2 regions of the Bradyrhizobium sp. SZCCHNR1093 genome follow, and region 2 is predicted to be linked to the other one. Evidence: riboswitches for the same ligand, from Rfam matches in the RefSeq annotation. Region 2 holds a riboswitch; the other holds the start of a gene.
What was found. A riboswitch is a leader RNA that binds a small molecule or an ion and turns the genes downstream of it on or off. The one in region 2 is predicted to bind cobalamin.
Positions count from the first base shown of each region.

Region 1 (14,471 bases), on a different contig from region 2:
AGGTGAAGCAGAAGCTGCTCGCCCAGGGGCTCGATCCGCAGCCGCGCGACGCTGCAGCGTTCGGCCAGTTCATCGCCGACGAAACCAAGAAGTGGAGCGCGGTCATCCGCGACGCCGCCATCAAGGCCGAGTGAGTTTCACAAAAGATATTCAGGGAGTGGATGTGATGAGGATTGGGACCACCGCGCTGGCCGCGCTTGCTCTGCTGTCGCTCGCGGCAACCGCGCCGGCGCTGGCCGCCGAGAAGAAGTACGATACCGGCGCCAGCGACAGCGAGATCAAGGTCGGGCAGACCGTGCCGCTGAGCGGCCCGGCGTCGGCCTATGCCACCATCGGCAAGGCGCAGGCCGCCTATATGAAGATGATCAACGACCAGGGCGGCGTGAACGGGCGCAAGATCAACCTGATCCAGTATGACGACGCCTATTCACCGCCGAAGACGGTCGAGCAGGTGCGCAAGCTGGTCGAGAGCGACGAGGTGCTGCTGACGTTCCAGATCATCGGCACCGCACCGAATGTCGCCGTGCAGAAATATCTCAACACGAAGAAGGTGCCGCAGCTGTTCGCGGCCACCGGCGCCTCGCGCTTCACCGATCCCAAGCATTTTCCTTGGACGATGGGATTCAATCCGAGCTACGTCGTCGAAGGCCGCATCTACGGCCAATACATCCTCAAGACCTATCCCGACGCCAAGATCGGCGTGCTCTACCAGAACGACGATCTCGGCCGCGACTATCTCGCCGGCCTGAAGGCCGGGCTGGGCGACAAGGCCGCCAAGATGATCGTCGCCGAGACCTCCTACGAGATCACCGAGCCCACGATCGACTCGCAGATTCTGAAGCTGAAGGATGCTGGCGCCGACCTGCTGTTCAGCGCCTCGACGCCGAAGCAGGCCGCGCAGGCGATCAGGAAGGTCGCCGAGCTCGGCTGGAAGCCGGTCCACATCGTCGACATCAACGCCAATTCGATGGGCGCCACCCTGAAGCCCGCCGGGCTCGAGAATGCCAAGGGTCTGATCAGCGTCGGCTACGTCAAGGATCCGCTCGAAGAAGGCTTCAAGAACGACCCCGGCGTACAGCGCTATCTCGCCTTCATGGAGAAGTACTATCCCGACGGCGACAAGGGCTCGAACTTCAACGTCTATGGCTACATCACCGCCGAGCTCCTGGTCCAGGTGCTGAAGCAGTGCGGCGACGAGCTGACGCGAGAGAACGTGCTGAAGCAGGCCACTAACCTCAACCGTGTCGAGCTCGGCATGCTGCTGCCCGGCATCAGCATCACGACCTCGCCGACGGACTATCGCGTCAACAAGCAGTTGCAGATGATCCAGTTCGACGGCGCGCACTGGCAGAACATCGGCGGCATCGTCACCGACACGGCGGCGGAGTAGCAGCGGGCGTTGCAAACACGTTGCCCGGCCGACCTTGGCGTCGGCCGGTCACAGCCCCCGGATCAGCTCGGCGTCGATCAGCATGCGGTTGAAGCGGCGCGCCTCGGCGCCGTCGCCGCAGGCGTAGAACACGCCCTTGCAGCGGAGCATGATCTCCTTCTGCTCGGCAAAGGACGGATCGAGCGGAATGCCGGCCGCCTCCAAGGTGACCAGCGGCAGATAGGCGGCGTCGATCCGATCCATCACGACCGCGCTCTGGCGCGGCTCGAAATTGACGGCATCGACGGCGTAATAGGTCTGATAATAGCGTGGATCGTAGCTCTCGAGCTTCTCGCCGATGCCGGCCTCGTCGAGCTTGGGATCGAGAATGTGCGGCGAGAACTCCGGCTGGTGATCGCCGTAGCGCACGATCAGGAACGGCTGGTCGCCGAAGCGCTTCTTCAGGCTGGCGAGGAAGCGCTGATAGTCCGTCGCGCTCATCGCCTGGCGGCGCAGATACTCATCGATCGAAGGCAGATTGCCGGGCGCTCGCCAGGACGGCGTCAGGTCGGGCCGGAACGTCGTCTCCCACGGGAAATGGTTGGCGGCGAGATAGACGAACATGAACAGCGGCTTTCCGCGCGGCCGGTGCTGCATTAGATCGAGCGCGGCATCGTAGAAGAAGCCGTCGGGCTCGACGCCCTTGGCGCCGAGATCGCGCGCGTCGAGAAAACGATCGACGCCGACCGTGGTCTGGAAGCTGCGCGCGCTCATGAAGGCACCCTGCGCGGGATAGAGCGACACCGTGTCGTAGCCGCAATTGCGCAGCGCCAGCGGCAAGCCGCGCTCGACCCGGCCGGACGCGATCCGGGTCACGAAATAGGCGAAGCGGCCGAACGAGCGCGACGACAAGCCGGCCAGCACGTTGTACTCGGTGAACCAGCTCGGTCCGCCATTGCTCTCGGCCATGAACTGCCGCGCCTTGCCGTCGAACGACTTGAAGTGGCTGCCATAGCCATCCGGCACCTTGATGCCTGGCGCCGAGCGGATGTCGAAGCTGGATTCGTCGTGGATCAGCACGATATTCGGCCGGCGCGCGGCCGGATGACAGGAATCCGGGACGAAGGCAGCCAGACTTCGATCAGCCGTGGCGTCGGATTCCATGAAGCCGTTGGCGACGAAGTCCGACACCGCCGTGACGCCGGAGCGGGCGAATTTCGACAGATAGCCGTCGTCATAATAGCCGCGCCAGGTCTCGTCGCGCCAGTTGAGCGAATACAGCGTGAGCGCAGCAAGGCAGGCGAGCTTGCCGGCCAGCGCCGGCAGCCGCGCGATCCGGAACGGATCCGCCCACCACAGCAGCCCCATCAGCGGCAGCACAACGGCGGCCGCCACCAGCACCGACAGCTTCAGGTTCGGGAAGATCGTGAACAGGAACGCCGCGCTGTCGTGGTCGATCAGCATCACGTCGACGAAGTTCGCCGTCATCTGGACCACGGCGTGCTTGAGCTGCGACAGCAGCACCAGCACCACGACCATGGTCAACGCCAACGCGCCGGACACCGCGGGCCGCCGCAGCAGCACCAGCCAGAAGCAGTTCAGGATGCCCCAGGCCAGCACGAAGCCGAGCCGCGAGCCGAAATCGGTCTCGGTGTGCAGCATCAGGGCCAGCGCCGCGACATGCGGCGCGGCGACGGCGGACAGCCGGACGGCCGCGGAGCGTGTTGCGCTCGCCGCGGCGAGCGTGGTGATCGGTTGGTCGTTCGGGGTCAGTGACATCAGGCGGTCGAATGCAGGCGCCCTTCGCCGGCGCATGCCGACAGATCAAGGAAGCCTATCCTGTCATCCGACCGTAATGAAATCGTCACAAATCACAACAGCCCGGATTTGCACGGAGGGCGGCGTGTCGTCTCGCGCCACGACGAGAGGTGGCATCACAGCCATCCTCGCGTACCGATCCTCGCCCTTTTTCAATTCTGGGTGCCGGTCTCGAGCAGCCGCTCGCGCACCAGACGCACCGCGCCGCGACTCCAGGAATAATTGGCGCCGAGGCGCAATCCGCTGTCACCGGCGGCGACGAGCGCGCCACTGTCGGCCTGGCGGACACGAAAGCCGATGATGTATTCGGTGCGGCCGATCCGCCGGACGATGCCGAGCAGCGATTGCTGGGCGCCGACGGCGCGGGCCGCCCGGGCCTCGCAATCGTCGCACTCACGCACCGGCTGCCCCGGCTTGATCTCGCCGGCCGCGTCCACCAGGCGATAGCGCCCGGACTGTGCCAGCAGCTGCCGCACCGCGTCGGTCGCCTCCTGCAGCCCCTTCTGGTCGGATTCGGTCTCGCCGAGCGCCGCGCCTGCGCTGGTGTCGTCGAGCTCGAACGGCAGCAGCGCCAGCCGGATCGGCTCCGGCGGCGCCAGTGCGTCACGGACCTGGCGCGAAACGAAGATCGCAGCGCGCTGCCAGGCCTCGTCGCTATCGCCGCGGAAGGTGAAGACCTTGTCGAAGACGACCCGATGGGAGGCGACGTCGATGGCCGCGGCGCGCGCCCACTGCACCAGCGTGGAGAGCTTCTGGACTCCGCCGGTGATCACGACGGTTGCGCCGGCCTCGGCCGCCATCTGCAGCCGGACCTCCGGGGACGCATCGGTGGGACAGGACGGCGCGCAGGACGGGCTGACCGGCCGCAGCCGCGCGTCGGCGGCGACGTCGCTGCGGAGCGCGGCGATGAATGCATCCAGCCGCCGCTGATGCGCTGCGGTCTGATCGACCGGCTCGCCGGACGTGTCGAGATAGCTGAAATCGTCGACCAGCACAGCCGGGACATCGCCGGAGGCGGCGCGGACCGGACCGGCCGCGAAAGCAAGCGCGAGAACGAGACAACGGACGACGCGACGGTTCGACATGGGATCCCCCTGCAGCGATGTCTGGCGATCCAAAGCTAGGCGCAGCGGCGCTATGGCCGCAGCGGCCGCGGTCCCGGCGCGGCACGGGAAATTTTCACGACGGTGACGGCGACCAGGCCGCAGCGCTTTTGGCCCAGGCGGTTCTGCCGTTAAATGCCGGCGGGCAGGGCTACCATGGACGTGCCGAAGATGTGGACCCGCTACGACCTCAAATACCGTCTGACCCTGCGCATCTCGGTGGTCTCGGCGCTCTGCTTTGGGGCGATCTGCGCCTATGTGCTGTTCGACACCGACCGCTCGGTGCATGCGCGCAATGAGCGGATCGCCGAGATCACGGCCAGGACGCTGCAATTGCAGCAAAGCAAGATGCATTGGGTCAACAGCCCGCCGGCCGGCTTTCCCGACCTCGATGCGGTCGCCGCCGCCGCGATGCGACCGGGCCTGTGCATCGCCTATCGCGGCGTCGACGGCGCGATCGTGCAGCGCATCTGCGGCGGCGCCGAGGCGCAGACGGACGATCCGCCCCGCGCCTTCGCGATGCTGTATCGGCGGCTGTTCGATCCAGGCCGGGAAGCGGCACGGCCGGTCAGCTTTCGCGGCGAAAGGACCGGCGATGCCGTCGTCTGGGCCGATGCCGGCGTCATGACCGCGGAGGCCTGGCGCGAGCTCAGCCGGCTGCTGCCCGTGCTCGGGACGGCGCTGGCGCTGCTGTGCATTCTGGCCTACGCCGCGCTGGCCCGCGCGCTGCGCCCGACCCGGCTGATCCGCGCCGGGCTGGAGCGGATCGCGGCCCATGATCTGTCGGCACGGCTGCCGCCGTTCGACCTTGCCGAGCTGTCGGCGATCCGCGATGCCTTCAACCAGCTCGCCGAGGGGCTGGAGACAGCGCTGGCCCAGCGCAGCGAATTGACCCGGCGCCTGATCGCCCTGGAGGACGACGAGCGCCGCCACCTCGCGCGCGAGCTGCATGATGAATTCGGCCAGTCGCTGGCGGCGATCCGGGCGCTCGCGGCGTCGATCCGTCACAGCGCGGCGCAGGATTGCCCCGCTTTGGTGGGCGAATGCGACGGCATCGCGCGCACCGCGAGCGACATGATGGACCAATTGCGCGGCGCGCTGATGCGGCTGCGTCCACCTGATGTCGACGAGCTCGGCCTCGCCGCCAGCCTCGAAGGCCTCGTCGCCGGGTGGAACAGGCGGCAGCACGGCCGCACCGTTTTCGAGATCAGCCTGTCGGGCGGCATCGACCGACTGCCCGGCATCATCGCCACCAACCTCTACCGCATCGCCCAGGAGGCGCTCACCAATGCCGTCAAGCACGCCGGAGCGACGCGCGTGCGGCTGCAGTTGACGCTTCAGGACGGGCCGGCGAGCGCGACCGTGCTCACCGTCGAAGACGACGGTCCCGCAGGTGAAGCTCCCGACAAGCCGGGCATGGGCCTGCTCGGCATGCGCGAGCGCGTCGCCTCCATGGGAGGCCAGATGAGCTTCGCGGCCGCCTCCGGCGGTGGCGCGCGACTCCGCGTCGAGATTCCGCTGCCGGCCCTGCCCGACCTCTCGCCTACCCAGCCGCAAGCGGCATGCGCGGCATGACGGCGCCCGCCGGCACCATCCTGCTGGTCGACGACCATGCCGTGGTCCGCGAGGGCTACAGGTCGATGCTGCAGAAGCAGCCGGGACTGCGCGTGGTCGCCGAAGCCGCCGATGGCGCCGAAGCCTACCGGCTGTTCAAGGAGGTCAGGCCCGATCTCGTCATCATGGACCTGACCATGCCGGGCGTCGGCGGCATCGAGGGTATCCGCCGCATCCGGCAATGGGATCGTAGCGCGCGCATCCTCGTCTTCACGATGCATGAGAATGCGGGCTTCGCGGTGCAGGCGATCCGCGCCGGCGCCCGCGGCTATGTCACCAAGAGCAGCCCGCCGGAGACCCTCGTGCGCGCCGTCATGGACGTGCTCGCCGGCCGCATCGCGATCAGCCCCGACATCGATCACGAGCTCGCGCTCAGCCGGCTCTCCGGCGAGCGGGCGGCCGCCGACGTCCTGTCCGCGCGCGAGTTCGAGGTGATGCAGATGCTGCTGGCCGAACGGACCACCGACGAGATCGCGTCAGCGCTGCATCTCAGCCCGAAGACGGTTGCCAACCTGCACTCGCTGATCAAGGACAAGCTCGGCGTCGCCAGCGACATCGAGCTGGTACGGCTGGCGCTGCGGCAGGGCCTGCTGACCTGAGCCCGCAGGGCTCACGTCAGCGCAGGGAATGTCAGGAGTCGTCGGTGTCGATCTGCGGCGTCGCGGCGGCTTCCGACGCTGGCTCCGTGACGGGATCATCGATCAGGTGAAGCTCGCGCCCGAGCCGGCGCTGCACGCTCATCACGGCGCGGTCGACGTCGCTGATCAGGCTATCGCCGAGAACGACGTGCGGGATCTCCCAGTTGCGGCCACTGCGCACGTCGAGCGCATGAACGGCCGGCACGCGTGCCGTCTCGCACCCCGGCTGCGCGCGAATCTCCTCCTCGACCAGGCGGGTCAGCTCCGCCTGGGTCTTGCCGATGGTCGTCATCGCCGGCATCAGGCCCTGATCACCGGCGTCAGACCGAGCCGCTTGGCAATGATGCGATCGACGGTCCGCTTCGGAAGCACCCGCACGATCCATTGCCTGATAGCATCGGGCGCGATCTCGTAGCGCACCCTGGGCGCCGGCAGGGTCAAGGCGTCGGCCACCCGCGCGGCGATGGTCTCGGCCGGCAGCCCGGTCTTGCCGAGATGCAGCATGAAGCCACGAATCTTCTGCAGCGCCGGGAAGAACGGCGAGGCCTGATACGGCGACAGGTCGACCTCCTCGGCCTTGGCCCAGATCGGCGTCTTCACCGCCCCCGGCGCGATGACGATGACGTCGATGCCGAACAGCATCAGCTCGCGGCGCAGGCTCTCGGATAGCCCCTCGACCGCATGCTTCGAGGTCGAATACGGCGCCATCAGCGGGTTGCCGTTGCGGCCCGCGACCGAGCTGATCATCACGATCCGGCCGCGCTCTCCCTTCATGGCCGGATCGGCGCCGAGCAGCGGCGCGAACGCCTGGGTCGCAATGACCGGACCGATGACGTTCACTTCCATCTGATGGCGAAACTGCTCGATCGGCAGCTCCGTCACCGGCCCCGCGACGGCGATGCCGGCATTGTTGACCAGACCGGCGAGCGTCTCGCCCTTGAGCGCCGCTCGCACCTCGCCGGCGGCCGCCTTCACCGCCGCTTCGTCGGTCACATCGAACAGCAGCGGCGTGAAGTTGGCGCCGAGCTCGCTGCGCAGACGGTCTGCATCAGCCTGCTTGCGAACGCTGCCGAACACGTGGAAGCCACGCGCGAGCAAGAGCTTCGAACAGGCGAAGCCGATGCCGGTGGACGCGCCGGTGATGACGACGGATTTCATGGCGACCTCAACGATTTGCGCGGCGATTATCGCACGGGATGCAGCGCGATGCTGGCGCTGATTTTTCGCGCGAGATCATCCCTCTTCCGAGCCCGCCCTGGAACACCGGGAGACCGCACGCAGCGCACGGCGCATCAGCAAAATGGCCGCGGCAAGAATGGGGTTTAAGTTTCAATGCTTGGGAGGATGACAGCTGACGTGAGATCGAGGGCAGCGAGCAAACTGGATGAAGGAAGGTCCGTGACATTATGAGATCATTAACCTTTCCGTTTCGCTGGCCTGTCGTCGCCGCGTCCGCGGGGAGGTGTTCGGGCCTCATTCCATCGCCTGTCCGGCGAATCTCCGGAAGACCGCGCTCCAGCTCGTCGTCCCCCTCTACGCGTATCGCCTTAATTTTCCGTATCCGTGTTTCTCCGGGGTACTACGTCCTCCGACCCTAACGCGTTGTTATCGCCCGTGCCGAAAACTGCTCCGGCCGAGAGCCTTGCAGCGGGATCACAAGCGCGTCGCTGTCGCTCCGGCCATCCGGACAAACGAGCGCGATCGTGTCACAGCCAGAACAGCTCCCGCCTTCAGAACACTCCATCATCACCGAGCTCGAAGAGGCCGTCCGCAGCGGCCCCTCGGCGAAGCGCGTCAACACGCTGCGCCAGGTCACCAATCTGTTCCTGCATGACGGCGAACGCCTCACCGAGGACCAGATCAAGGTGTTCGACAATGTGCTGTGCATGCTGGTCTCGCGAGTAGAGACCCGCGCGCGGGCCGAGCTCTCCAAGCATCTCGCGCCGGTCGACTACGCGCCCGTCGAATTGATCCAGCAGCTCGCCCGTGACGACGAAATCTCGGTGGCCGAGAGCGTGCTGATGCACTCGAGCCGGCTGACCGAGCATACGCTGGTCGAGGTCGCGGCGACCAAGGGCCAGGATCACCTGATGGCGATCTCCAGCCGTCCGCATCTGACCGAGGCGGTGACCGACATCATCGTCGACCGCGGCGAGCGCCGGGTCATCCGCAAGCTCGCCAACAACCAGACCGCGCGCTTCTCCGATACCGGCTATTCCGGGATGATGGCGCATGCCGAGGACGACGACGAATTGTCCGAGATCATCGGGCTGCGCATCGATCTGCCTACCAAGCACCTGCGCGACCTCCTGCGCCGCGCCACCGAAGCCGTGCGCGCCAAGCTGATGGCCTCGGCGCCGCCGGCGTTGCAACAGGAGATCAAGAAGATCCTCAAGGCGATCGCCGACGTTGCGCGCAGCGACGGCGGCCTGGTCGGCCGCGACTTCACGCTCGCCGAAGAGGCCGTCAAGCGCATGAAGGGGCTGAACGAGCTCAACGATGCCGCCATCGCCTTCTTCGCCGAGACCCGCCGGTTCGGCGAGGTTTCCGCCGCACTCGGCCTGCTCAACAACGTCCCGACCGAGATGATGGCCAAGGTGCTCGAGGGCCCGCGCACCGACATCGTGCTGATCCCCTGCCGTGCCGCCGGGCTGGCCTGGTCGGTGGTGGCGAAAATCCTGACCCACCGGCCGATCAAGCACGCCATCGACAGCGACACGCTCAAGCTCGCGGAACGCGACTACGGCCGCCTGTCGCTCGACACCGCCCAGCGCACGCTGCGATTCTGGATGGTGCACAACAAGGTCGAGAAGTGAGCGGGTGCTCACAAGACGCAATCCTCATCAGCAACGACTCGCGAGCCTCCTCATACTCCGCTGTCGTCCCTGCGAACGCAGGGACCCATACAGCGTGATGTGAATTGGCGGAAAAATGTCTGGATCGTCGTCCTTCGCCACACGACCGCCGGCGGCTATGGGTCCCTGCGAACGCGGGGACGACAGCTATGGTTGTCGCAGGCGGCCGGGCATCATCAAGCCGACCGGCCAGCGTTATCGCCAGGAGATCACCGGGCGCCGGATTGACTTTGGTGCGCCCGCACTCCTACGGTGATCGTGACGGTGCCCCTCGACCGGGGCTCAAAAGGGAATGCGGTGCCGGATGCGTCTCGCAAGAGACGTGATCGAAGGCCGCAGCTGCCCCCGCAACTGTAAGCGGCGAATCTCGCGTCATAGGCCACTGGGAAATCTCGGTCCCGGGAAGGCGACGTGGAGGTGATGACCCGCGAGCCAGGAGACCTGCCGTCAGCCGTGGTCACACGCGAGGATGCCGGTCGGGGCGTTATTGGCATCGTTTTCAGGCAGGTCTGCAAAGGCCTGCGTGAGACCTCGTTCGCGGTGACGTGCCACTGACGTCATGCCGAGGTCACTCGTGTCTCCCGTTCCCCATGCCAGGCGGCATCGCGCCGTTCTGTCGTCGTTCTGCGTCCTCGTGTCGTTTGCGCTGCTCGGTGCTTTCCCGACAGCCGCGCAGCAATCCGCCTCCCCCAACCTTTTGCCGCCGGTCGAGGTTGACGCGCCGCGCCAGCCGGCTGCCGCAGGGCCGGCGGTGTCCGGCGGTTCTCCAACCCGCAACGCCGCGCGACGGCAGACGCCGGCTGCAAAGCCGGCAGTGCCGGCCAGCGCCCCCGTCGCCGTCAGCCCGACCGGCGTTGTGACGCCGGTCGCCAACGTCGCGAATGCGATCACCGTGGTGACCGACAAGGATATCGCCGCGCAGCAGGCCCGCACCGTGCCGGACATCCTGAGCACGGTCCCCGGATTGAACATCGTGCAGGCCGGCGGCCCGGGCGGCCAGACCAACGTCTTCATGCGCGGCACCAATGCCAACCACACCAAGCTCATCATCGACGGCATCGACGCAGGCGACGTCACCAACGGCAACGGCGCGTTCGATTTCGCGCATCTGCTCGCCGCCGACATCCAACAGCTCGAGGTGCTGCGCGGGCCGCAGAGCGGGCTGTACGGCTCCGATGCCATCGGCGGCGTCATCTCGGTGATCACGCGCAAGGGCGACGGACCGGCGCGGGCGACCGCCTCGGTCGAGAGCGGCTCGTTCAAGACCTTCAACCAGAGCGCGGGGCTGAGCGGCTCTCAGGACAATGTCAACTACGCAGTCAACGTCGCGCATCTGCACGTCGGTGACGTTCCGGTGACCCCGTGGCAATTGCTGCCTGCGGGGCAGAAGGCGATCGGCAACGCCTACGACAACGTCACCGCCTCGTCCAAGCTCGGCGTCGATCTCAACGAGGCCTGGACGCTCAATTCGGTGGTCCGCTACACTGACGCCACCCTGCTGTTCACCGGCGACAGCGGCTTTCCCAGCTTTCCCGACGCCGCCCAGAGCAACCATACCGTCCATCAACTGGCGACGCGCGAGGAAGCCGTATGGTCGCTGCTCGGCGGCCGCATCAGGAACTACTTCGGCGTCAACTATGTGAACAACTGGTCGTCCGATCTGACGGCCGGTAATCCCGTCGCCGCGGTCGCGACCGGCGAGCGCATCAAATATGACTGGCACGCGGTGACCGAGCTCGCCCCGCGCAACAACCTGATCGTCGGCCTGGAGCAGCAGACCGAACGGCTGAAGACCACCGACCTTTCGGCCGAGAACGGCAACAAGGCCGGCTTCGTCGAGCTGCAGACCGAGTTCGCGAAGCGCTGGTTCGTCGTGGCGAGCCTGCGCAACGACGTCAACGACCAGTTCGGCGGCCATGGCACCTACCGGATCGCGCCGGCGGTGATCCTGCCGGTCACCGAGACCAAGCTGAAGGCGAGCTACGGCACCGGCTTCAAGGCACCGACCTTGAGCCAGTTGCACCAGGATTTTCCGGCGTTCAACTTCTTCGCCAATCCCAACCTCCGGCCGGAGCAGAGCACCGGCTACGATGCCGGCTTCGAACAGCCGCTGTTCGACGATCGCGTCCGCTTCGGCACGACCTACTTCCACAACAGCATCACCAACCTGATCAATTTCAACGCGACCTTCACCTCCTACGCCAATGTCGGCCTCGCCACCACCGAAGGCACCGAGAGCTTCGTGACGGCGCGGCTCACCGATCGGATATCGCTGCGCGCGGACTACACCTTCACCCGCGCCGTCGACGCGGCTACCGGCCAGCAATTGCTGCGCCGGCCGAAGGAGAAATGGAGCGCCACCGCCACCTGGCTGCCGATCGATGCGCTGAGCCTGTCGGCCACCTTGCTGCGGGTCGGCGACTGGCTCGATGTCAGCCGCGACGGCATGACCACCGGCCTCGTCGCACCCGGCTATGCGCTCGTGAACCTGCGCGGCGACTACGCGCTGTCCGACCAGGTCAAGGTGTTTGGCCGGATCGATAACCTGTTCAACCGTCACACCCAGAACCCGACCGGCTTCCTGGCGCCCGGCTTCGGCGTGTTCGGCGGCATCCGGCTCGCGAGCTTCGGCGTGCAGTGATGCAGACCTCCCGAAGCGGCTGACAGCCACCTCAAAACTGGACTACAATTGCAACAACAGGAGATGTTCCATGACTCTCGACGTCCTCGCCCCCTCAGGTTCCGAGGCTCGCCTCGCGCCCGTCCCGCCGCGGCATGCAGCCGCGTTTTGTTTCGCGCTGCTGACGACCGCCTGTGCGCTGGCGAGCTTCGTGTTCGCCTGCGCGACGCCGTTTGCGGCCTTCGCCGTGATTGCGGCCGCCATGCTTCCGCTGCGCACGGCGCTGCCGGTGATGCTCGGCGCCTGGCTGGTCAACCAGGGCATCGGCTTCGGCGCCCTGCACTATCCGGTCGATGCCAACACGCTGGCCTGGGGCGCGATGATCGGCGCCGCCGCGCTCAGCGCCACTGCCACGGCCCGGGGCGTGCTGCAGGCTCTGCGCGCAAGCCCGGCTCCGCTCGCCTTTGCCGCCGCCCTGCTGGGCGCCTACACGGCGTATGAGCTGGTGCTGCTGGCCGCCACGCCCGCGCTCGGCGGTGCCGCGAGCTTCACGCTCCCGATCGTCGCCCGCCTCGGCCTGACCAGCGCCGCCTGGCTCGTCGGCCTGGTCGCTGTCAGCGAGATCGTCCGCCTGCTCGCGCCGCTGGCCTCACGCCGCGCGACGTCCTGAAACAGCCTAAGGACTCACCTACCAAACAAAAACGGCGGGCCTCGGCCCGCCGTTCTCAATTCTCAGCAGGTCCTGCGCGAACTCAGTTCTTCGACTTGTCGACCAGCGCGCCCTTCTTGATCCAGGGCATCATGTCGCGCAGCCGGGCGCCGACCTCCTCGATCGGATGCTGGGCGAGCTTGGCGCGGGTCGCCTTGAACGAGGTCTGGTTGACCTTGTTCTCCAGCATCCAGTCGCGGGCGAAGCGGCCGGACTGGATATCGCCGAGCACCTTCTTCATCTCCGCCTTGGTCTCGGCCGTGACGATGCGCGGGCCGGTGACGTATTCGCCATATTCGGCGGTGTTGGAGATCGAGTAGTTCATGTTGGCGATGCCGCCTTCATAGATCAGGTCGACGATCAGCTTCACCTCATGGAGGCACTCGAAATAGGCCATCTCCGGCGCGTAGCCGGCCTCGGTCAGGGTCTCGTAGCCGGCCTTGATCAGCTCGACCAGGCCACCGCACAGCACCGCCTGCTCGCCGAACAGGTCGGTCTCGCACTCTTCCTTGAAGGTGGTCTCGATGATGCCGGCGCGACCGCCGCCGATCGCCGAGGCGTAGGACAGGCCGAGGTCATGGGCGTTGCCCGAGGAATCCTTGGCGATCGCGATCAGGCACGGCACGCCGCCGCCGCGCTGGTATTCGGAGCGGACGGTGTGGCCGGGGCCCTTCGGGGCGATCATCAGCACGTCGAGATCGGGGCGCGGGTCGAGCAGGTTGAAATGCACGTTGAGGCCGTGGGCGAACACGAGCGCGGCGCCCTGCTTCATGTTGTCGTGCAGGTGCTCGCGATAGATGTCGCCCTGCAGCTCGTCCGGGGTCAGCATCATCACCAGGTCGGCCCATTTGGCGGCCTCGGCGACTTCCATCACCTTGAAGCCGGCGCCCTCGGCCTTCTTGGCCGAAGCCGAGCCCTTGCGCAGCGCGATCGCGACGTCCTTGACGCCGGAATCCTTCAGGTTGAGCGCGTGGGCGTGGCCCTGGCTGCCGTAGCCGACGATGACGACCTTCTTGCCCTTGATCAGGTTCAGATCGGCGTCGCGATCGTAGTAGACACGCATTGTCGTTTCCTCTTTGAGATGGCCGGAATTGGCTGAAAAGTCAGACGCTTGGGTGAGGCACGGGCGGCTGCGCCCGGACGAAATCCGGCCCGTGTCTAGAGCATTTTGGCCCTGCTTGGAAACCCCGATCTCGCATGGCGGCCGCCTCCCTCATGCGTCCATGAAGACGGGATAGAGCGAGGCGAGCAGCAGCACCGCCATCAGGATGTTGAAGCCGCGCACCGCGCGTTCGGAACTCAGCAGCGGCCGCAGCGCCGTCCCGAACAGGGTCCAGGTGATGGTCGAGCCGATCGCCATCACGAAGCTGATCCCGACCTGCAGCGCGACATTGGCAGGGAAGCTGGCGATCGCGGCATAGGCGGTGATGGTGCTGATCACCATCACCCAGCCCTTGGCGTTGACCCACTGGAACAGCGCCGCGCCCCAGAACGACATCGGGCCGCGCGGCGTCGTGTCGTCATCCGGCTTGGCCGATCCGGAGAACGCGATCACCACGGCGAGATAGATCAGGTAGGCGGCGCCAAGATATTTCAGCACCTCCTGCAGCACCGGATAGGAGATGAACACCGTGGCGAGGCCGAAGCCGACGGCCCCGACCATGAAGGCGAAGCCGAAGCTGACGCCCATCATGTGCGGCACCGTGCGGCGGAAGCCATGGGTCACGCCCGACGACAGCAGCATG
Region 1 covers NZ_JAUHJJ010000002.1:1,104,171-1,118,641, reverse strand. Annotated here, with positions in the region: gene QX070_RS10770 (tripartite tricarboxylate transporter substrate binding protein) at 1-134, shown strand, start outside; gene QX070_RS10765 (ABC transporter substrate-binding protein) at 167-1,390, shown strand; gene QX070_RS10760 (sulfatase-like hydrolase/transferase) at 1,439-3,148, opposite strand; gene QX070_RS10755 (DUF2380 domain-containing protein) at 3,340-4,272, opposite strand; gene QX070_RS10750 (sensor histidine kinase) at 4,462-5,865, shown strand; gene QX070_RS10745 (response regulator transcription factor) at 5,862-6,503, shown strand; gene QX070_RS10740 (hypothetical protein) at 6,535-6,843, opposite strand; gene QX070_RS10735 (SDR family oxidoreductase) at 6,843-7,700, opposite strand; gene QX070_RS10730 (DUF2336 domain-containing protein) at 8,246-9,358, shown strand; cobalamin riboswitch at 9,643-9,861, shown strand; gene QX070_RS10725 (TonB-dependent receptor domain-containing protein) at 9,957-12,038, shown strand; gene QX070_RS10720 (hypothetical protein) at 12,109-12,687, shown strand; gene ilvC (ketol-acid reductoisomerase) at 12,770-13,789, opposite strand; gene QX070_RS10710 (LysE family translocator) at 13,940-14,471, opposite strand, start outside.
Region 1: linked by a shared signal. The riboswitch ahead of QX070_RS10725 (TonB-dependent receptor domain-containing protein) and the one ahead of QX070_RS24710 (HupE/UreJ family protein) in region 2 are both predicted to bind cobalamin.

Region 2 (14,471 bases):
GCTGGAGTCTCCTCCGACAGGAAGACGTATCCGTCGATGAAGTCGAGCACCTCGACCGGCAGATCCTCGAACCGCTTGCGGCGGATCAGGAGGATGATCGGGAAGTCCAGTCCGCGACGGCGCATCAGGTTGATCAGCGACGCCGTCTTGCCTTCCAGGCCCTTCTTGCCCCAATCGACGACCATGCAGCCGATCGCGGCATCCGTCTGCACGGCGATCTCGGCGTCCTCCAGCTTGCGGGCGCGCACCACCTCGAAGCCCGAGCGCTGGATCTCCTCGATGATCTGGTTGAAGCGGAGCCCCGCAAGGTCGTCGGTCTCGAACACGGGCGCGGCGAACAGGAAGGTGAAGCGGCGGAAGTATTCCATGACAGTCTTTCGGGCTGGGTGGGCAGCCACCTGTCGTCACGTTCGATGACGCTTCGATGACAATAGGGCGCCTCACGGAGCTTGTCTCGGTCGCCTCGCAGTGGCAATCGTCCCGAACCCGAGTGATGCTGAAAGGATCCGTGGTGCTTCCCGAATGGATCAGCCTTGATTGTGTGGCCCCGTCCGAGCTCCATCGGCAGGCAGCGCTGGAACGCCAGGCCCAGTTGACCAAGCCGTTTGGCGCCCTTGGGCGGTTGGAGCAGGTGGCGGTCGATCTGGCCGCGCTGCAGGCGTCGGAACGTCCAGGGGCCGACCGGGTGCCGGTGGTGCTGTTCGCAGGCGACCACGGCATCGCGGCGCGCGGGGTCTCGGCCTATCCGCCCGAAGTCACGGTCCAGATGCTTCACAACTTCGCCCGCGGCGGTGCGGCGATTTCGGTGCTGTCGCGCAGCCTCGGCTGTCCGCTGGAGGTGGTCGACGTCGGCACGCTGGCGAGCGAGCCGGTGCCCGGCGTGGTCGTCGACAAGCCGCGGCGCGGCACGCGCGACTTCAGCACCGAGGCGGCGCTGACGCTGGAGGAGGTTGCGTTCGCGGCCGAAGCCGGACGGCGCGCGGTGGTGCGGCAGGACGATCACGCGCCGCAACTCGTGATCTTCGGCGAGATGGGGATCGGCAACACGACATCGGCGGCAGCGATTGCCGCCGCGCTGCTGTCATGCGCGCCCGCGGACATCGTCGGCAGCGGCACCGGGCTCGACGCCGACGGACGGGCCAGGAAGGCTGCGGTGATTGCCGATGCGTTGGGGCGATACGGGCTCACGGCGGGAGCGGCCGTCGCGGACGTCCTGGCTGCCGTCGGCGGCTTCGAGATCATTGCGATGGCCGGCGCGATCGTCGCCGCCGCGCAGCGGCGCTGGCCGGTGCTGGTCGACGGCTTCATCGTCTCTGTCGCGGCGCTGGTCGCCGTCCGCCTCAATCCCTCCTGCCGTCCGTGGCTGCTGTTCTCGCATCGCTCGGCCGAGCGCGGCCACGCCATCGTGCTCGACGCGCTCGGTGCCCGTCCGCTGATCGACCTCGATCTGCGGCTTGGCGAGGCCTCGGGCGCCGCCACTGCGCTGCCGATCATCCGGCTGGCCTGTGTGCTCCACGGGGGCATGGCCACCTTTGCGGAGGCCGCCGTCTCGGGAGCCAAGTCCTGATGCGGATCGATCTGCTGCGGCACGGGACGACAGGACGGGACGGCTATCTCGACGGCCGTACCGACCCGCCGCTCAGCGACCTCGGCTGGGATCAATTCCGGCGGCAGACGCGGAGCCTGATCTGGCACAGCGTCGTCAGCTCGCCGTTGGCGCGCGCACGTGCGGCAGCGGAGGATTATGCCCGGCAGACCAACTGTGCGCTGGACATCGATGCGGATTGGAGCGAGCTCGATTTCGGACGCTGGGACGGGCGGACGCATCGCGACATCGCCGCGGAGCCCGGAGGCGAAGCCTTGCTCGACACCTTCCATGCCGATGCTGAGGTCCGGGTGCCGGGCGGTGAGAGCTGGTCCGATTTGCAGGCGCGAGTGGCGCGCGCGACACATCGTATCCTTGTCCGGCCCGAGCCTGCGCCGGTTCTCGTGGTGACCCATGGCGGCGCCATACGCGCAGCGCTCTCGCATCTGCTCGGCTGGCCGCTGCACCAGCTGTGGAGCTTACGCATTCGCCCTGGTACGCGGATCACGCTCGAAGCCGGGCAGGGCGATGATGGTGTACCTTGGGGCGAAATCGTCGAGATCATCCAGCCATGATGCTTCGTGAATTCTGGATCGCATTGCAATTCCTGACACGGCTGCCGACACCGCGGGTCGCTGAGTTACGACCGGACGATCTGGCGCGGGCGTCGGTCTGGTTTCCGGCAGCCGGACTGGTGATTGGCGCCTGTCTGGCGCTGGTCGCCCGCCTTTTTCATGATGCCGATCCGTGGATCGTCGCGCTGACCGTGCTGGTCGCCTGGATCGGGATCACCGGCGCGCTGCATCTCGATGGGCTCGGCGACGTCGCCGATGCGTTCGGCGCCTCGCATGGCAAGCCGGAGCGCTTCATCGCCGTGCTTGGCGATCCCCACGCCGGCAGCTTCGCTGTCGTCGCGATATCCCTGCAGATCGCCGCGAAGCTGGTGCTGATCGCCGAGCTGGCGACGGGGCCGACGGCCTGGGCGCTCGTGCTGATCCCGGCCTGGGCGCGCTGGGGAACGCTGGTGTGCAACAAGACGCTGCTTTCGCTGAAGCCGGGGCTGGGGGCGAGCATCTCCAACAGCGTCGGCTGGAACGTCATCGTCGCCTGGGGCGGCGGACTCGCGATCGGTGCGCTCGCCGGCGCGGTACCGACGCTGGTTGCGATTGGTCTCGTTCCGGCGGTCGCGTTCTACTGGCAATGGCGGCTCGGCGGCATCACCGGCGATTGCCATGGCGCCAGCATCGAGGTCACGGAAACGCTGCTGCTTGCCGCCTGCGTGCTCGGTTAGAAGGCATCGCCGAGCGCCGGCGCCAGCCGGTGCCACTCGGACGCATTGCCCGGCAGGCCGAAGCGCAGCCAGCTCGGCTGAGCCGGAAAGCGCCGGACGTGGATGCCGTGCCGGGCGAGCCGCTCGGCGATGTCAGGCGCGTTCGGCGATGTGATCAGCCTGAACAGCGGCGTGCCGCCGATGACCGCGCAGCCGGCCTTGCTCAGAAGATCGTCGATGCGCTGACAGTCGTTCGCCAGCCGCGCGCGTGTCTGCTCCAGCCAAGCAGCGTCGGCCAAGGCCGTCGTTCCGATCGCGAGCGCAGGTCCGGATACGGCCCAAGGCCCGAGCTCGTCGCGGAGTCGGCGGACGACGTCAGCGGAGCCGATCGCGAAACCGAGGCGGACGCCGGCAAGGCCGTAGGTCTTGCCGAACGAGCGCAGCACGATCGTCGCCGGCGGCAGGTCGGCTGCGAGGCTGGCGTCGGCGGGACAAAGATCGATGAATGCTTCGTCGACGATCAGCAGGCCGTCGCGCCGGCGCAAGGTCGCGGCCAATCCGACCAGCACATCGCGGGGCAGCAGGCGGCCGGTGGGATTGTTGGGATTCACGACGACGGCAACATCAGCATCGGCGAGCGCATCGACATCATCGACCAGACCGACGCGATGCCCACAGCGGCGCCAGCACAGCGCATGCTCCTCGTAGGTCGGGGCGAGCACGGCAACCCTCGAGCGTGGGCGCAGCCGCGGCAGGATCTGCAACAGCGCCTGCGTGCCGGGCGCGGCAACGATCATCTCGGGCTGCGCCACGCCATAGCGCGCAGCGGCCGCTGTGTGTAGCGCGTCGTCTTCGGCTTGGGCCGGCAAACGCGCCCAACTTGCGGGCGGGATGGTCGGCACCGGGTAGGCTACGGGATTGATGCCGGTCGACAGATCGATCCACGGCCGCGGCGCGTCCGGGTAGCGACGGCTGATCGCAGCGAGATCGCCGCCATGAAGGATCGCTTCCGGCTGGTTCGCGCGCGTGCTAGTCGCTCTGTCGTCCATGTCTTTTCCTTCAGCTCCTTCAGCGGAGATCGATGTTCGTCTCTCTCGCGCTCACGGCGCTGCTCATCGAGGCGGCGGTCGGTTATCCCCAGGTCCTGGTGCAGCGGATCGGCCATCCCGTGATGTGGATGGGCGCGCTGATAGCATGGGGGGACCGCCGCTGGAACGGGGCAGGAGACGGCTTTGCCGCGCGACGAGCCCGCGGCGTCGGGCTCGTCTGTCTGCTCGTGGCCGGCATGATGACCGTCGGCCTCGCCGCAGCATGGGTCACGCAGGCGGTCGTGGGCGAGCCGGCCGCAACGATCATCCTTGGTGTGGCGGCAAGCAGCCTGCTGGCCCAGCGCAGTCTCGACACGCATGTCGCAGCGGTCGCGGAGGGACTGGAGCAGGAGGGGCTCGAAGGCGGCCGCAGAGCCGTAGCGATGATCGTCGGCCGCGATCCCGAGCGGCTGGATGAAGCCGGCGTTGCGCGGGCCGCGATCGAGAGCCTGGCTGAGAATTTCTCCGATGGCGTCGTCGCGCCCGTGTTCTGGCTCGTCGTCGGCGGGCTGCCGGGCATCCTGATCTACAAGGCTCTCAACACCGCCGACAGCATGATCGGTCATCTCTCGGACCGTCACCGCGCGTTTGGCTGGGCGGCAGCGCGGCTCGACGATCTCGTCAACCTGCCGGCCTCGCGCCTGTCTGCGCTGTGGATTGCAGCCGCTGCGGCCTGCATCCCGAGCGCCTCGGCCCCGGCCGCGCTGCGAGCCGTTGCACGTGATGCGTCGAAGCATCGTTCGCCCAATGCCGGCTGGCCGGAAGCGGCGATGGCCGGTGCGCTCGGACTGAGCCTGGCGGGGCCGCGCGTCTATCACGGCCATCTGGTCACCGATGCCTGGATGGGCGACGGGCGCGCCGATCTCGACGCGTCCGACATCCGGCAGGCCTTGCGGCTGTATCGGCTGGCCTGTCTGGTTCAGGCCCTGGTCGTCGCAGGACTCGTCCTGGTCAGGATCCTGTAGCCGCCACGGGCGGCGCGGGCTTGCTCGCCAATGCAAGGATACGGTCCACGTCAACGTAGCGCTCGAGATGCGCCGCGAGTGCATCCAACGTCGTGTCCACATCGATCTCATAGGAGAGGCCGCTGGTCGTCGCGCCGAGGCTGCGCAGCCAATGGCTGCGCAGGCCGTCGTCGGCGAACAGGCCATGCACGTAGCAGCCGGCTACCAGGCCATCAGGCGCGATGGCGCCATCGCGCCGGCCATCGGAGAAGGTCAGGAAGGGGCGCTGTGTCGCCCGTCCCTCCGTGTGGCCGATGTGCATCTCGTAGCCGCGGAACGAGAGCTTATCGTGCGTCAGCGTGCCCTGGACCTCGCGCAACGCCTTGTCATCGGTCAATGTCGTTTCGACGTCGAGCAGGCCAAGTCCCGCGACGGACTCGGGCGTGCCCTCGTGCCCATCGGGATCGCTGATCACACGCCCCAGCATCTGATAGCCGCCGCAGATGCCGAGCACGCGGCCGCCGCGGCGCAGATGCGCGATAAGATCGATGTCCCAGCCGACTTCACGCAAGGCGGCGAGATCGGCAATCGTGGCCTTCGAGCCCGGCAGGATCACGATCGATGCGTCGCCGGGGATCGGCGTGCCAGGCCGCAAAAACTGCAGATCGATTCCATCTTCCAGCCGCAACGGATCGAACTCGTCGAAATTGGAGATGCGCGGGTAGGCGAGGATGACGACCTTCGGTCGGTGTCCTCCGGACGATCCGCGTTCAGCGAGGCCGAGCACATCCTCCGCAGGCAGACGGCACGCATCCGAGAAATACGGAATGAGCCCGAGCGACGTCCACCCCGTCCGCTGCGCGATCTCGTTCATGCCCGATGCAAACAAGGCGGGGTCGCCGCGGAACTTGTTGACGAGGAAACCCGCCACGCGCGCGGCATCGTCGGGTGCGACCACCGTCTTGGTGCCGACCAGGCTGGCAATGACGCCGCCGCGGTCGATGTCGCCGATCAGCACCACCGGGATCTGGGTGGCCTGTGCGAAGCCCATGTTGGCGATGTCGCCGGCGCGCAGGTTGATCTCGGACGCCGAGCCTGCGCCTTCCACCAGCACGATGTCGGCCTCAGCGGCGAGGTGGTGAAAGCTGTCGAGCACGGCCGCCATCAGTTGCGGCTTCATCGCCTGATAGGCGGATGCCTTGGCGTTGCCGATGACGCGACCCTGGACCACGACCTGCGACCCGATCTCACTCTGCGGCTTCAGCAGCACCGGGTTCATGTGCACGGTCGTCGGCCGCCGCGCCGCGCGCGCCTGCAGCGCCTGGGCACGGCCGATCTCGCCGCCATCAGCGGTGACGGCGGCGTTGTTCGACATGTTCTGCGGCTTGAACGGCGCCACCTTGAGGCCGCGCAATGTCAGCGCGCGCGCGAGCCCCGCGACGATCAGCGATTTGCCGACGTCGGAGCCGGTGCCCTGGAACATGATGGCGCGCGCGCTCATGAGCCTAGTACTCGATGCCTTCCTGCGCCTTCACGCCGGCTGCGAAGTGATGCTTCACGAGGTTCATCTCGGTGACGAGATCGGCGGCCTCGATCAGCTCCGGCTTGGCGTTGCGCCCGGTGACGACGACGTGCAGATCGGGACGGCGCCCTGCGAGCGTGGCGACGACGTCTGCGATATCAAGGTGATCATAGCGCAGCGCGATGTTGAGCTCATCGAGGACGAGCAACCGGATCGACGGATCCGCCATCAGCTCCTTTGCCTTCGCCCAGGCACGTTCGGCCGCGGCGATGTCGCGCGCGCGATCTTGCGTCTCCCACGTAAAGCCTTCGCCGAGCGTGTGCCACGACACCTGGTCGCCGAACCGCTCGATCGCCTTGCGCTCGCCGGTTTCCCACGCGCCCTTGCCGAACTGCACGACGCCGATGCGAAAACCGCGGCCGAGTGCGCGCAGCATCAGGCCCCAGGCCGCCGTCGATTTGCCCTTGCCCTTGCCGGTGTGAACGATCAGCAGGCCCTTTTCGACGGTCTTCGAGGCGACCTCGGCATCCTGCACCGCCTTGCGGTTCTCCATCTTCGCCTTGTGGCGTGAATCGTCGGCGCTTTCGGTCATCGGCATGTCCTTCCCGTTACTTCAATGTCAGCGGCAGGCCGGCCGCCATCAGGATCACGCGATCCGCTAAGGCCGCGACGTCCTGGTTCAGTCGCCCCTGCGCATCACGGAAGGCGCGGGCAAGCGCATTGTCCGGCACGATGCCGAGTCCGACTTCGTTGGACACGGCCACGATGGGGCCAGGCGCGTCCCTGAACGCCTCGATCAGCTCGGCGCATCGTGCCGGAACGTTCATGTCGGCGAGCATCACATTGCTGAGCCACAGCGTCAGGCAATCGATCAGCATCGGCGCGCTCGAATTTGCCCGTGCACGGACCAGGCCTGCAAGATCATGCGTGGTCTCCAACGTCTGCCATCCCTCGGTGCGGCGCGCTTTGTGCTGCGCGATTCGGTCCTTCATCTCATCGTCGAACGCCTGCGCGGTCGCAACATAGGTCCAAGGTGCGGGAAGGGCGGTCACGAGCGCCTCTGCATGGCGGCTCTTGCCGGAGCGCGCGCCGCCGAGCACCAGGGTGAGGCGCGGCAGGGCGGGATGCGGGCGGGCGGGGACCATGGGGGACGATTCCGATTGACGGGCTTTGGCGCGACCCGTATCTAACAGATGACGGTTCTCCGAAAGGAGAGATTTAGGGAACACGGTGCGGGTTCTTGACCCAAGGCCGTGGCTGCCCCCGCAACTGTAATCGGCGAGTGTGAGGCCAAAGCACCACTGGGAAACCGGGAAGGTGGCTTCATGCGGTGACCCGAGAGCCAGGAGACCTGCCGTCGACATTGCTGTTGGCCGACCCGTCGCGCGGGGAGTCGCGATGCTGGTTCTGATCCCGCCGGGATGGGCGGGATGCCGTCGGATGCAGCGCATCGTCCGGTCCTCTGGGGAGCCGGCAAGCGACGGAGACGGCCATGAAGTTGACCCGTACCACGACCTTTGCAGCCGCGAGCCTGGTGCTGCTCGCCGCCGATCCCGCCTTCGCGCATCACATGATGGATGGCAAACTGCCGCAGACGTTTGCGCAGGGCCTGCTGTCCGGCCTCGGCCATCCTGTGATCGGAATCGACCATCTGGCCGCCATCGTCGGTGCGGGCATCGTTGCAGCGCTTCTGGGCCGCGGCTTCGCGCCGGTGCTCGCCTTCACCACAGCGATGATCGCGGGCGTCGGCCTTCATGTGGCCAAGGCCAACATCCCGGCTGCCGAGCTGCTGGTCGGCCTGACCACCGTCGTGGTTGGGCTGGTGGTGGTGATGCGTGGCGGTTTCGGCGTGCTGCCCGTCGCCGGCCTGTTCGCCGTGACCGGCCTCGTCCATGGATATGCGCTGGGTGAATCGATCGTTGGGGCAGAGAACACCCCGCTCGGGGCCTATCTCGTCGGTCTGCTCGTGATCCAGACCCTCATCGCCGCCGGCGCGTTCCTCGGCACCAGGCTGCTGTCGGCGAAGGCCAAGGCGGCTGCGCCGCTGGCGCTGCGGCTCGCGGGCGCTGCCATCGTGCTGGTGGGTGGGGTCGCCGCGGCGACGGCGGCCGGCGTGATCGGCTGATTGATGACCGCATCGGAGACTGGTGAGACGACGCTGTTCGTCTGCGTCACCTGCCGTTCGCAGGCGACGGAACCTACGCCGCCTGATCAGCCGCGGGCCGGAGCCCGTCTGCTCGCCGCGATCGAGACGTTGCCGACCGCGCAGCGCGCCGGTGTCGCCGTGGTCGGCGTCGAGTGCCTGTCCAACTGCAATCGTGCGTGCACGGTTGCAGTGACGGCGCCGGGCAAATGGACCTACGTGCTCGGCGCGCTCGATCCGGATCTGCATGTTCAGGATGTGCTGACATTCGCGCAGCTGCATCAGCGCCATGACGCCGGCCTGCCGGCCTGGCGCGAGCGTCCCGAATACATCCGCAAGAACACCGTTGCGCGCGTTCCCGCGCTGTCAGCACCACGCTGAAACGAGAGATCGTATCGCCATGACGAAGTCGTTCGCCAAGACGCCTTGCACCATCGTCACCGGTTTCCTCGGCGCCGGCAAGACCACGCTGGTGCGCAACCTGATCGAGACCGCGAATGGCCGCCGGCTCGCCATCATCGTCAACGAGTTCGGCGATGTCGGCATCGACGGCGACATCCTGAAAGGCTGCGGCGTGCCGGACTGTCCGGAGGATCGCATCGTCGAGCTGTCGAACGGCTGCCTGTGCTGCACCGTTGCCGATGATTTCGTGCCGGCGCTCAGGAGCCTGCTGGATCAGAAGGAGCCGCCCGAGCATATCGTGATCGAGACCTCGGGGCTCGCGCTGCCGAAGCCGCTGGTGCAGGCCTTCAACTGGCCGGAGATCGCGACGCGCGCCACCGTCGACGGTGTGGTGGCGGTCATCGACGGCCCGGCGGTGGTCGCCGGCCGTTTCGCCGACGATCCCGACGCGCTCGCCGCGCAGCGCGCCAGTGATGCTTCGCTCGATCACGACAACCCGCTGGAGGAGGTCTATGAGGACCAGCTGCTGTGCGCCGATCTCGTCGTGATGAACAAGAGCGACCTGATGAGCGAGGAGCAGCGCAAGGATGTCGCGGCCGAGATCACGGCGAAGGTGCAGCGTGCCGTCAAGGTGATCGCGACGGAGCACGGCAGGCTGTCGGCTTCAATTCTGCTCGGGCTCGGTGCCGCAGCGGAGGACGATCTCGCGGCCCGACCGTCACATCACGACAACGAGGCCGAGCACGACCACGACGATTTCGAGAGTTTCGTGCTCGACGTTCCGGCGCAGGCTTCGCCCGATGCGCTCGTCGACCGCATCGCGGCCGCCGTCGACGCGCATGACGTATTGCGCGTGAAGGGGTTCGTGGAAGTCGCCGGCAAGCCGCTGCGCCTCCTGGTGCAGGCCGTCGGCAACCGCATCCAGCATCAGTTCGAGCGCCCGTGGCGATCCGGCGAATCGCGGCAGGGGCGGCTGGTGATCATCGGCGAGCGCGGCCTCGATGCCGCCGCCATCCAGAGCCTGATCACAGGATAGGCGGGACCGATGCACCTGCTGGCGACAACGGGCGCGGATCTCGACGACCTCGAACAGGCCGTGGATCTTGCACAGTCGCCGGCCGAAATCGTCGTGCTGTCGTTCTCGGATAGCGATTTGTCGGCATTGGCCGAGGCCTGGACCGCGTCGTCGGATGAGCTGCCGAGCCTGCGCCTCGCCAGCTTGAAACGGCTGAAGCATCCGATGTCGGTCGATCTCTATGTCGACCGTGTCGTGCTCGGCGCGCGCGCCGTCGTCGTGCGCTGTCTCGGCGGGCTCGACTATTGGCGCTACGGGCTGGAGCGCATCGCATCGGTCTGCCGCAGCCGCCACATCCCGTTCGCGGCACTGCCGGGTGACGATCGCGCCGACGAGAGGCTCGATGCGCTCTCGACCCTGCCGAAGGACGCGACCTCGCGTCTCTACGGCTATCTGCACGAGGGCGGCGTCGGCAATGCGCGCGAGGCCCTGCGCTATCTCGCGACGCTGCTCGGGCGCGACGCGCATTTTGCGGAGCCGGTCGCGATCGGTTCGATCGTCGGCTTCATGCCCGATCGCGGAGCGGTCGGCATCGATGATCTCTGCGGCCACGATGATGCGCGGCCCACCGCGTTGATCGTGTTCTACCGTGCGGGCCTGCTCGCCGCGGATACGGCAGGGATCGCGGAGCTGATGCGGGCGCTCGAAGGTGAAGGGCTGGCGGCGGTCGCGGTCGCGGTGACCAGCCTGAAGGATCCCAATATCGGGGATGCACTGGCGCGACTCGTCCAGCGCCGGCGTCCTGCGATCATTTTGAACGCCACCGCGTTCTCGGCGCTGCGCGACGACGGCACCACGGTGCTCGACCTCGCGGACGCGCCGGTCTTGCAGATCATCCAGGCGCAGAGCACCGAAGAGGCCTGGGCCTCGTCGGCGCGCGGACTGTCGCCGACGGATCTGGCCATGAATGTCGTTCTGCCGGAGCTCGACGGCCGGCTGTTGGCGCGCCCGATTGCGTTCAAGGGTGAAATGCCGGCGGATGAGCGTCTGCAGTTCGGCACGATGCGTTATGTACCGCAACACGACCGCATTGCTTACGTCGCCCGGCTCGCGGCGCGATGGGCGCGGCTGCGGGCGCTGCCGGCAAGCGAGCGGCGCGTGGCGCTGCTGCTTTCCGATTATCCGGCGCGCGGCGGGCGCCGCGGCTACGCTGTCGGTCTCGACACCAGCGAAAGCGCAGCCGCCATTGCGCGGCTGTTGGCGGAGGCGGGGTACGATATCGGCCGCGCAGCGCCGACCGCCGAAGATGTCGACGCGCTGCTGCGGGACGAGGCAGATGAGCTCGTGGTGCCGCTCGCGGCCTATCGGTGTGCTCTGGCGCTGTTGCCGGATGAGCTGCAGCGTGCCTCGCATGACAATTGGGGAGAGGCGGAAGCCGACCCGGCGGTTCGAGATGGCACCTTCCGTTTTCCGGTGCTGCGTGCGGGAAAACTCTCGATCCTGCTACAGCCGGATCGTGGCAATCGCGCCGATCGCAAGTCTGGCTACCATGACACGAGCGTGCCTCCGCGGCACGCCTATGTCGCGCTCTATGCGCATCTGCGTGAGGCCGAGCGGATCGATGCGCTGATTCATCTCGGTGCGCATGGCACGCTGGAATGGCTGCCTGGCAAGGCACTGGCGCTCTCAAATGCGTGCTGGCCGGAGGCCGTGCTGGGCCCGCTGCCGGTGATCTATCCCTTCATCGTCAACAATCCCGGCGAAGCGATGCAGGCCAAGCGGCGATTGTCGGCCCTGACGCTCGGGCATCTGACGCCGCCGCTGTCGCAGGCCGGTCTGCACGGACCCTTGCTGGAGCTGGAGGGGCTGGTCGAGGAATATGCCGAGGCGGATGGCCTCGACAAGCGCCGGCTGAAGCTGCTCGAGGAGGAGATCGTCGCGCGGGCCTGGCAGGGTGGCTTGGCCGCCGATTGCGGGCTCGACCGTGCGATGACCGGACGCGAGGCGATCGCACAGCTCGATGCGCAGCTCTGTGACATCAAGGAGCTCGCGGTGCGCGACCGCCTGCATGTGTTCGGGGAAGCGCCCGACACGGCGGCGACCGGCCTGCTTGCGGATGCGATCACGGCGGCCATGGGGCCGGCGGCCGCGACGGTCGATCGCGCCGCCATCGCCGCACGGATCGCCGCGAGCGCTGCAGCCGAACGCAGTGCGTTGCTCGCGGCACTCGACGGTCGCCGCGTCGCTGCCGGTCCCGCCGGCGCGCCGAGCCGCGGCCGGCTCGACGTGTTGCCCACGGGGCGCAATCTCACCGCGATCGACCCGCGTGCGATCCCGACCCGGACCGCCGCTGTGGTCGGCGTACGCGCGGCTGACGAGGTGATCCGGCGCTATTTGCAGGATCATGGCGACTACCCGCGCGCGCTCATGCTCGATCTCTGGGCGTCCGCATCGCTGCGCACGGGCGGTGACGATCTGGCCCAGGCCTTGGCTTATCTGGGCGTGCGGCCGCGCTGGGACCTCAACTCCAATCGTGTCACCGGCGTCGACGTACTGCCGTTGGCGATGCTCGACCGCCCGCGCATCGATGCGACGCTGCGGATCTCGGGGCTGTTTCGCGACCTGTTCGAAGCGCAGATCGCGCTGTTCGATCTCGCCGTGCAAAAGGTGGCCGCGCTTGACGAGGACGATGCCGACAATCCGCTGGCCGCGGCACGGCGGCGCGGCGAGAGCCTCGCGCGCGTGTTCGGCGGGGCGCCTGGCAGCTACGGTGCCGTTGCCGCCGACCTTGCGCTCGGAATGGACTGGACGAGCCGGTCGCAGCTCGGCGAGGCGTATCTCGAGAGCGCCGCTTATAGCTTTGGCGGGACGCATGACGGCGCGTCTGCTTCCGACACGTTCCGCGCCCGCGTCCGCAGCGCCGACGCCCTCGTGCATCCGCAGGACGATCGTGAGCGCGACCTGCTCGATGGCGAGGAGGTCGCCGACTTTGCCGGAGGCTTTGCGGCGGCCGCGGCGTCGCTCGGCGCGTCGCCCGCGCTGCTGCATCTCGACACCAGCCGTCCGGAGGCGCCGGCGGCGCGGACATTCGGCGAGGAGATCGCCCGCGTGGTGCGCGGCCGTCTCACCAATCCGCGCTGGATTGCGGGAATGCTCGCGCATGGCTATCGCGGCGTCGCCGAGATCGCGCAGGGCGTCGACGCGCTCTACGCCTTTGCCGCCACCTCTGACGCCGTCGCCGAGCACCTGTTCGATCTGGCGCATGGGGCGCTGCTGCGCGACGAGGCCGTGTTGGACAACATGGTCGCGCGCAATCCGGCGGCGGTCGCCGCGATCGTCTCGCGATTTGAGGATGCGCTACGCCGGCAGCTATGGGTGCCACGCCGGAATGCGGTCGCCGATGAGCTTGCGCATGCCCGCACGCGCCTGACGCAAGCGGAGAGCGCGTCATGACCGCCTCGGTCGAGATCAAGGGCTGGTGCCCGGGCGCGCGGCGTCCGATGCCGAGCGGCGACGGGCTCATCGTTCGCGTCCGGCCGCATGGCGGCGCGTTGCTGGTGTCGGCGCTGCGTGAGCTTGCCGAGGCTGCTCGGCACTACGGCAACGGCCAGATCGACCTCACGCGCCGCGCCAATCTGCAGATTCGCGGCGTATCGCCCGAGACGCTTGTGCCGCTGTGGGAGCTGATGGCATCGCTCGGACTGCTCGATGACAGTGTCGAGCTCGAGGCCATCCGCAACATCGTCGTCAATCCGCTGGCAGGACTCGACCCGGCCGAATGGGTCGACATGCGTCCCGTCGCCGCCGAGTTGGAGACACTGCTGGCCTCGGATCAGGCGCTCCATGCTCTGCCGCCCAAGTTCGGCTTTGCGCTGGATGGCGGCGGCAGGTTGCCGCTGACTGGGCTCGCTGCGGATGTTCGTCTCGTCGCCTGTAGCGGTCCTGAAGCCCGGCGTGTCGCCGTTGGCATCGCCGGTTCTGTTGAGTCCGTGTGGCTGGGAACGACAGCCGATGCCGATGCGGCGTCGACGGCTGTGCGGCTCGCGCGGCTGGTGCTGCAACACAGCCCGACGCGGCGCTCCGCAGATTTGCCGCCGCACGCGCGCGCCGCCGTCGGCGCCGAACTGGGCCTTGATCTCTCCAACGTCATCGCGACGCCATCAGCCGCGAAATCGCAACGACGTTGCGGCATCATTGCCCTGACGGATCAAACCTGCGCCGTCGGTCTCGGCGTGCCATTCGGCCGCATCGATAGTGGCACGCTGGCGCGGCTTGCGGCCATGCTCGCGGCGCACGATGTCGCCGAGGTCCGCCTGTCACCATGGCGCGCGCTGTATGTCTCCGCGGGCGTCGTGACCGCGGAGCAACTGGTGGCGGATGCAGCCCGGCTCGGCCTGGTCGTCGACGATACCGATCCATTGATGCGCATCGACGCCTGCTCGGGCGTCGGCTGCTGTCCGTCGACGGGACTGGCGACGCGACAGGATGCCCGCGTGCTCGCG
Region 2 covers NZ_JAUHJJ010000009.1:35,820-50,290, reverse strand. Annotated here, with positions in the region: gene QX070_RS24755 (Orn/Lys/Arg decarboxylase N-terminal domain-containing protein) at 1-368, opposite strand, end outside; gene cobT (nicotinate-nucleotide--dimethylbenzimidazole phosphoribosyltransferase) at 512-1,567, shown strand; gene QX070_RS24745 (histidine phosphatase family protein) at 1,567-2,160, shown strand; gene cobS (adenosylcobinamide-GDP ribazoletransferase) at 2,157-2,876, shown strand; gene cobD (threonine-phosphate decarboxylase CobD) at 2,873-3,904, opposite strand; gene cbiB (adenosylcobinamide-phosphate synthase CbiB) at 3,937-4,908, shown strand; gene QX070_RS24725 (cobyric acid synthase) at 4,895-6,388, opposite strand; gene cobO (cob(I)yrinic acid a,c-diamide adenosyltransferase) at 6,393-7,001, opposite strand; gene cobU (bifunctional adenosylcobinamide kinase/adenosylcobinamide-phosphate guanylyltransferase) at 7,018-7,554, opposite strand; cobalamin riboswitch at 7,590-7,783, shown strand; gene QX070_RS24710 (HupE/UreJ family protein) at 7,902-8,534, shown strand; gene QX070_RS24705 (DUF1636 domain-containing protein) at 8,538-8,933, shown strand; gene cobW (cobalamin biosynthesis protein CobW) at 8,953-9,990, shown strand; gene cobN (cobaltochelatase subunit CobN) at 10,000-13,422, shown strand; gene cobG (precorrin-3B synthase) at 13,419-14,471, shown strand, end outside.